Agarilytica rhodophyticola: one gene and its partner. The protein of the gene in region 1 binds, or shares a complex with, the protein of each later gene. Links are inferred from orthologs where the notes say so. Each region holds a gene or a part of one and is shown on either strand. Other genes may lie near its edges.

Region 1 (4,363 bases):
TATTTCTTCAACGGGCAGCGCTATCTCTCAACCCGGCGATTGGCAGGCCGCTTTTGGCCCTGTAATTGTCGCCAGTCAAAATACGCCTATTGATTTAAAAATAAGCGAAAAAATTCCAGAGAAATAAAAGGTTTGCATCTGCGCTGGATAATACTACAGTCATAAAAAGGAGTGGGGATAACAGGTTGTGACTGTGGTTCAAATTCGGCGCGCATTTTCACGTGCTTCGTTGCTATGAAATGTGTAGAATCGCAGCTTTTTAGTATAAACAGGGCCAGCATCTGGCATGCCTAATTAAAACGCGCATTTTTTACGCCTAGATGAGTATTAGGTGTATAAATTGATTAAATTAGTAGCTGTCTATCAACAGGTATTAATAATCTCGCGAGAATGTAATGGCCAGAACGGGCGCAGGGTGCGCGTTTCTGTATGCTAACGGACCCTAGATATTTATAAATAACGCTTCCTGGGAAATCATTGATATTTATAGATGAGTGTAGGTGTTTATCGTTTAAATGCCTTCTGCGCCTATGGTATTTGTGAACATATAAGAGAAATAGCGAACAACAAACATGCGGTTGAAATCTATCAAGCTTGCCGGCTTTAAGTCTTTTGTCGATCCTACTACTGTCCATTTTCCGAGTAACTTGAGTGCGGTGGTGGGGCCAAATGGCTGTGGAAAATCCAATATTATTGATGCCGTGCGCTGGGTAATGGGAGAGTCGTCTGCGAAAAACTTGCGCGGCGAAGCTATGACCGATGTTATTTTTAACGGTTCTAGTGGTCGTAAGCCTGTTGGCCAGGCATCCATCGAGCTGATTTTTGATAACAGTGATGGTTCGTTGGTGGGGGAATATGCCGGTTACAGTGAAATTGCCATCAAAAGGAAAGTGACTCGCGAAGCACAAAATTTCTACTACCTTAATGGCAATAAGTGCCGTCGCCGGGATATTACCGATATCTTTTTGGGGACCGGCCTTGGCCCCAGAAGTTACGCCATTATCGAACAGGGGATGATTTCTCGTTTGATCGAAGCCAAACCGGAAGAGTTGCGTGTCTATATAGAAGAGGCCGCCGGTATCTCCAAATATAAAGAGCGTCGCCGAGATACCGAAAACCGGATGAATCGAACACGTGAAAACTTGGAGCGTTTAACGGATATTCGGGATGAATTAGAAAGACAATTATCACGCCTAGAAAGGCAGGCGCAAGCGGCTGAAAAATATAGTGAATTCAAAAAGTTAGAGCGAGAACTTAAATCTAAACTACAAGCTTTGCGCTATATAACCCTAGAGAAGAAGTCGGAAGAAAAACACAAGGTCATTAAAGAGTTAGAACTAACAGTTGAAGCCAGTGTTACCGAGCAGGTTCATCACAGCTCTGCTATTGAAAAACATCGCACTGAGCACTCAGAACTCAGTGATAAGTTTAACGAAGTTCAAGGCCGTTACTATGCAATCGGTTCCGATATTGCTCGTATAGAGCAAACCATTCAACACGCTCAAGAGCGGGAGCGACAGCTAAAAATTGACCTTGACCAGGTGCTGCGCGATTGCAGCGAAGCTGAGGAGCATTTGGCTGCTGACAAAGCCAAAGCGGAAGGTTGGGAAGCTGAATTGCTAGAAATTGAGCCAGAACTTGAAATGATCAAAGATGCTGAAGAGGACTCCAGCGGATCTCTACTTGAAGCTGAAGAAGCCATGCATTTATGGCAGCAAGAATGGGATCACTTTAACCAGAAAGCCGCAGAACCTCGTCAACAAGCAGAAGTGCAGCAATCGCGTATTAAATACCTAGAGCAGGTTCAGCAAAGGGTAATTGAGCGTATCGAAAAGCTGCAAAAAGAGTGTGATGAGCTGGTGGTTGGCGATGTTAAAGACGAAATCGATGAGCTGGATGAAACCCTAGCCGAAGTGGCCTTATCGATGGAGGACAAAGCCGAGCAGATCGAAACCTATGCCGCTAAGGTCACTGAACAAAGAGAGTTCCTGCAGTCTTGTAATGACGAGCGTGATCATTTACGCGGCCAGTTGCAGCAATCCAAAGGGCGATTGGCATCTCTGGAAGCCTTGCAACAAGCAGCTTTAGGGGGAAGTTCCGGCGCAGTCAGTGAGTGGTTGGAGTCGCAGGGTTTGGAGAATTACCCTAAGCTTGCAGAGAAAATATCCGTCGCCGACGGTTGGGATACAGCGGCAGAGGCTGTACTGGGTAATTCTTTACAGGCGGTCTTCAGTGACACCTCATTTGAAGCATTTAGTGACTCTTTAGCTGATTTAAAATCTGGCGAGCTGATGGTGCTTGACACTGGCAAAGGTGGCAACGGCGAGCGCAAACCTGATGCGTTAATCAGCAAAGTCAGTTGTGATATGGACTTAAGCCATTTAATGGCGGGTGTCTACGCTGTGGAATCCTTACCAGAAGCGCTGGCGCGTCGCAGTCAGCTGCAGGCGGGAGAGTCGCTGGTAACGAAAGAAGGCATCTGGCTGGGAGCCAATTGGATCAAAGTGATTAAGGGCGATGATCAAAACAGCGGTATTATTGCCCGTAAAGATGAAATTGAAAGCCTCACCGAAAGTATCTCTGAGCTTGAGATGCAGATTGAAGACTTGTCTCTCAAAATCGAAGATGCCAAACGACATTTGCAAGATGCAGAAAGCAGTCGTGAATCCAGTCGGCGTGAATCTGATGATCTACGTCGTAAACATGGTGAGTTGCAAGCCCAGTTGAGTTCCAAAAAAGCCAAGGTAGAGCAGGTGCTCGAAGGTCGCGAGCGAGCTGAGCGAGATATTCTGGAGGCCAAGCAACAGTTGGATATTGAGAGCGAAAATTTAGTGGACGCTCGTGCCAAGTTGCAAGAGGCGATTACGGGTATGGAGGCCGACACAGAAGAACGGGAAAAGTTGTTAGGGCAGCGGGATAATATACGCAGCAGCCTTGATGGGGCGCGCCAGCGGGCGCGGCATGATAAAGATCGCGCTCATGCTTTGGCTATGCAACATCAATCGGTTAAGACGCAGCTTGAGTCTATTCGCCAGGGCATCAGCCGCTTACATGAGCAGATGCAACGTATGGAAGAACGCCGCGAGACCTTAAGTCTGGCATTGGCTGATAGCCAAGAACCTGCTACTGAGCATCAAATGGAGTTAGAAGCATGTTTGGAGAAACGTATCTCGGTTGAACAACAGTTAACAGATGCTAGGCGAACCATGGAAGAATCTGAAAGTGCTTTGCGCGAAGCTGAGAAAAAGCGTTCTCAGGTGGAGCAGGTGCTAGCGGGTTTGCGTTCTAATTTGGAAAGCGCACGCCTTGATGCACAGGCACTGGATGTGCAACGGGAAAGTCTCAAGCAGCAGCAAGCGGAAGAAGATCTTGATATTGATAATATTGCACAAACCTTAGAAGAAGACGCCGACGAGAAGGAAATGGAGAGCGAGCTGGAAAAGGTTGGTAATCGTATTAGTCGCTTGGGAGCAATTAACTTAGCCGCGATTGATGAATTTAAGACCGAATCTGAGCGCAAGAACTATCTCGATGCACAAAATGAAGATTTACAAGAGGCTTTGGAAACCTTAGAAGGGGCAATTAAGAAGATTGATCGCGAAACTCGCACCCGTTTTAAAGAAACTTTTGACCAAGTGAATTCCGGCTTGCAGGAGCTGTTTCCGAAAGTATTTGGTGGCGGTCATGCTTATTTAGAATTGACTGGGGAGGATTTGCTCGATACCGGTATCGCCATTATGGCGCGGCCACCAGGCAAGAAGAACAGTACGATACATTTGCTTTCAGGGGGAGAAAAAGCGCTCACCGCAATCGCATTGGTTTTCTCAATATTTCGTCTCAATCCGGCGCCATTTTGTATGCTCGATGAGGTGGATGCGCCGTTGGATGATGCTAACGTTGGTCGATATGCTCGAATTGTTGAAGAAATGTCGGCTCAGGTACAGTTTATTTATATTACACATAATAAAATCGCGATGGAGATGGCGCATCAATTACTCGGAGTTACCATGCATGAACCTGGTGTTTCTCGCATGGTAACGGTGGATGTCGACGAGGCTGCGGAGCTTGCTGCGTCTTAATGGGCCGACTATGCATGTTTTTAAAAGGTTATGTTTTAAAGCTCATGTTTTGGAAGGTCATAGTTTCACATTCAGTGCTGGAGGGAGCTAAGTGAAAGACTGGTTAACCGTTATTATTGTATTGCTGATTATCGCCATTGTGCTTGACGGTGTGCGACGTATGCGTCTGTCTCGACGGGAAAACATCCGCTTATCCAAAAATGCACAAAAAGCTGATGCGGAACTCGATTCCGTGGCACCTACATCCAGTAGTGAATTTCCTTCTGGTGGTGCCCGCATTGTCA
Region 2 (3,270 bases), 1.3 Mb from region 1 along the record:
ATTTATGGTAGAAAAAGGCTATTGTAAGAATGTTCGCCAAGCATTTAAGAAATACCTTGGCAGCGGTAAGGTTGGCGATATAAAGCAGGCGTGGCCGCAGTTAGAAGCGGTGGCTGCGTGCGTTCGGGAATCGGGTGCAGTGCCAGTTTTGGCGCATCCAAGTAAATACAATATGACACGAACCAAGCTATGCGCTATGGTTGACGCTTTTAAAGCAAGCGGGGGGCTTGCGCTTGAAGTTGTCAGCGGCATGCAACAACAGTCTGTGACACAAGATCTTGCTAAGATTGCCAATGAATATAATCTTTTCGCTTCCTGTGGCAGTGATTTTCATGCGCCCGATCAGCAATGGCAGGAATTGGGTAAATTTTCACCTATGCCGGACAATGTCGAAGCAGTATGGGCTTATTGGGAATAGGCCAGATGACAAAGGCAGTGCTCCCCAAATTAACAGTGTGCGAACCCAACAGTTTTCTAAATAAAGCGCACCTTTCTATAGAACATCCGCGTACCAAAGACTCTCCTTGAGTTGGGACGTCATAAATATATAAGGAAAAAACTTTGGCACAGTTTTTTAGTATCCACCCAGATAATCCTCAATCGCGTCTTATTAGCCAAGCGGTTGATATCATTAAACGGGGAGGCCTGGTGGCCTATCCGACAGACTCAGCCTATGCGCTCGGCTGTCACATCGGCGATAAAATGGCTCTTGATCGTATTCGGGCTATTCGGCAATTAGACAAGCATCATAACTTTACTCTAATGTGCAGAGACTTATCTGAGCTTGCCAATTATGCCCGCGTCGATAATACGGCCTTTAGATTGATTAAAAGCCATACCCCTGGTCCCTACACTTTCATCTTAAATGCTACTTCGGAAGTGCCTCGTAGGCTTATGCACCCAAAGCGCAAGACCTTGGGAATGCGTGTACCACAAAACCATATTGCTTTGGCTTTGTTAGAAGAGCTAGGCGAACCTTTGATGTCAAGCTCACTAATCCTTCCTGGTGATAGTACGCCTCTGACAGATCCTTACGATATTCGCGAAACCCTCGAGCATCAGTTGGAGCTGGTCATTGATGGTGGTTACTGTGGTATGGAGCCTACAAGTGTTATCGACTTGACAGGAGAGGAGCCTGTTATTGTGCGCGAGGGCTGCGGTGATATTCGTGATTTTGTCAATTAAATCGCCTTTACTTACTGCAGGGAAAATGAAGCGTAGCTTAGTGCGGCCAAGTGTCGCTATAATGCGCGGCTTTTTGTTGTGAACACTATCAAGAATGAGGATGGCATTTTGCCTGACATTGACGAGCCAGAGATTGATGAGCCCAGTGTAGACGAGAATAAGGCGACATCTGGAGACGACGCAGTAGACGGTGGGCAAGAGTCAAGCGCAGAGACTGCAGAAGAGAATCATGATTTACCTGAAGCAGATGCACAGACACAGGCTAACGCACAGAGCAGTGCCTCTGAACATAGCTCGCCTGAGCAGTCAGAAATGCCATTTGCGATTGTTCAGGGTAAAGCGGTCACAGAATTGCCCAAAGACTTGTACATTCCACCTGATGCACTTGAAGTTATTCTTGAAGCTTTTGAAGGGCCTCTGGATTTACTACTATATCTAATACGGCGGCAAAATATTGATATTCTCGAAATCGATGTGTCTGAGATTACTCGACAGTACATTGGTTATGTGGAAATCATGAAGGAAATGCATTTTGAGCTCGCCGCAGAGTATCTCGTAATGGCCGCCATGTTAGCGGAAATCAAGTCGCGTATGCTTTTGCCTCGTTCAGAAGAATTAGAAGAAGAGGAAGAAGATCCGCGGGCAATGTTGATCAGGCGCTTACAAGAGTATGAGCGTTTTAAACAGGCAGCAGAAGATATCGACGCCTTACCAAGGCAGCATCGTGATACTTATACTGCCAAGGCCGAAGGTCCAGATAGAAATCTCACCCGGCCAGATCCGGACGTGGATATGCGCGAGCTATTACTTGCTCTTTCTGAGGTATTGCGGCGTTCAGATATGTATGAGAGCCACCACGTAGAGAAGGAGAAGCTCTCTACGCGTGAGCGTATGTCGCAAGTACTAGATAAACTAAAAGATCAACAATTTGTGCCTTTTGTCAGCTTGTTCTCGGTTAGTGAAGGCCGATTAGGGGTGGTGGTCACTTTTCTAGCTGTTATGGAATTGATCAAAGAATCGCTGGTAGAAATTGTCCAGACCGAAATTTTCGGGCCTATACACGTGAAGGCACGTACACAGTAAGACACGCCCATCATCATAGACTTAGCCATCTATAGACATACAGGGGTGAGTGCAGAAAATATTTATGAGTGAACAAAACCAACATTTAATGAGCATCATCGAAGGCGCTATTTTTGCAGCGGGAGAACCTCTTACCGTGCACAAATTGCAGTCACTGTTTGAAAAAAGTGAGATGCCGGAAAAAGAGCAGGTGCTTGAAGCTCTGAATGAACTCAAAACCAGTTATGAAGGCCGCGGTGTTGGCCTGATTGAAGTGGCCACTGGATGGCGTTTTCAAGTGCGCGAAAATGTCGCTACCTGGGTCAATCGATTGTGGGATGAAAAACCTCAGAAATACTCCAGAGCGTTGATCGAGACCTTAGCGCTCATCGCCTACCGCCAACCGATTACGCGCGGCGACATTGAAGAAGTTCGCGGCGTTGCTGTTAGCTCCCATATTATTAAAACCCTGACCGAGCGTGATTGGGTAAAAGTTATCGGCCATCGCGATGTTCCAGGGCGTCCGGCCCTTTATGCCACAACTAAAGTGTTCCTTGACTACTTTAATCTTAAAAGCTTGGATGAGTTGCCTACCTTGGGTGAGCTGAAGGATATTGAAAGCCTTAATCAAAACTTAGAATTTGGTGAAGGCGCGCTGCCGGAAGTGCCATCACAAGAGGCAGGTCAAGCAGAGGATAATAATGGCGGAGAGCAAGCTGTATCTGAAAGCCAACAAGACGATAGCACGTCTATTGGGGAACAGAGTGAACAGGATCAGCAAGAAGATCAGACGCCGGTTGACGAAGATGTAGATACTGCCGAGGGTGAGGAGTCAGAAGAGGGGATAGTAGAAGAAGAAATAGCTGCGCAAGATATTATTGCTGAACAAGAAAACGATGAGCGCGAGCAAAATACCAAAGACGAGGAAGAACTGAGCAATATTGACGCTGATGATGAGCGTGATGATGCGGATGTCGAAATCGAAGCTGATACTGGAGATCCTGAGCCTGACATGGAAAGCGG

What was found.
Region 2: the proteins of smc (region 1) and BVC89_RS11480 are in contact, whole or in part, in a crystal structure (PDB 3ZGX), measured with the Bacillus subtilis proteins. The link is inferred for Agarilytica rhodophyticola from one-to-one orthologs.

What each region holds. Positions count from the first base shown.
Region 1 is NZ_CP020038.1:3,968,705-3,973,067, reverse strand. What follows is about bases 237-4,279. They hold smc (chromosome segregation protein SMC), read left to right. Parts: upstream 237-572; coding sequence 573-4,079; downstream 4,080-4,279. Other genes in these bases: zipA (cell division protein ZipA), read left to right, coding at 4,171-4,279. Also shown: c-type cytochrome biogenesis protein CcmI, read left to right, coding at 1-127; more of zipA, read left to right, coding at 4,280-4,363. UniProt on the Bacillus subtilis protein: Required for chromosome condensation and partitioning.
Region 2 is NZ_CP020038.1:2,707,173-2,710,442, forward strand. Bases 321-3,270 are described here. They hold BVC89_RS11480 (segregation and condensation protein A), read left to right. Parts: upstream 321-1,272; coding sequence 1,273-2,268; downstream 2,269-3,270. Other genes in these bases: BVC89_RS11470 (PHP domain-containing protein), read left to right, coding at 321-418; BVC89_RS11475 (L-threonylcarbamoyladenylate synthase), read left to right, coding at 562-1,185; scpB (SMC-Scp complex subunit ScpB), read left to right, coding at 2,333-3,270. Outside these bases: more of BVC89_RS11470, read left to right, coding at 1-320. UniProt on the Bacillus subtilis protein: Participates in chromosomal partition during cell division. May act via the formation of a condensin-like complex containing Smc and ScpB that pull DNA away from mid-cell into both cell halves.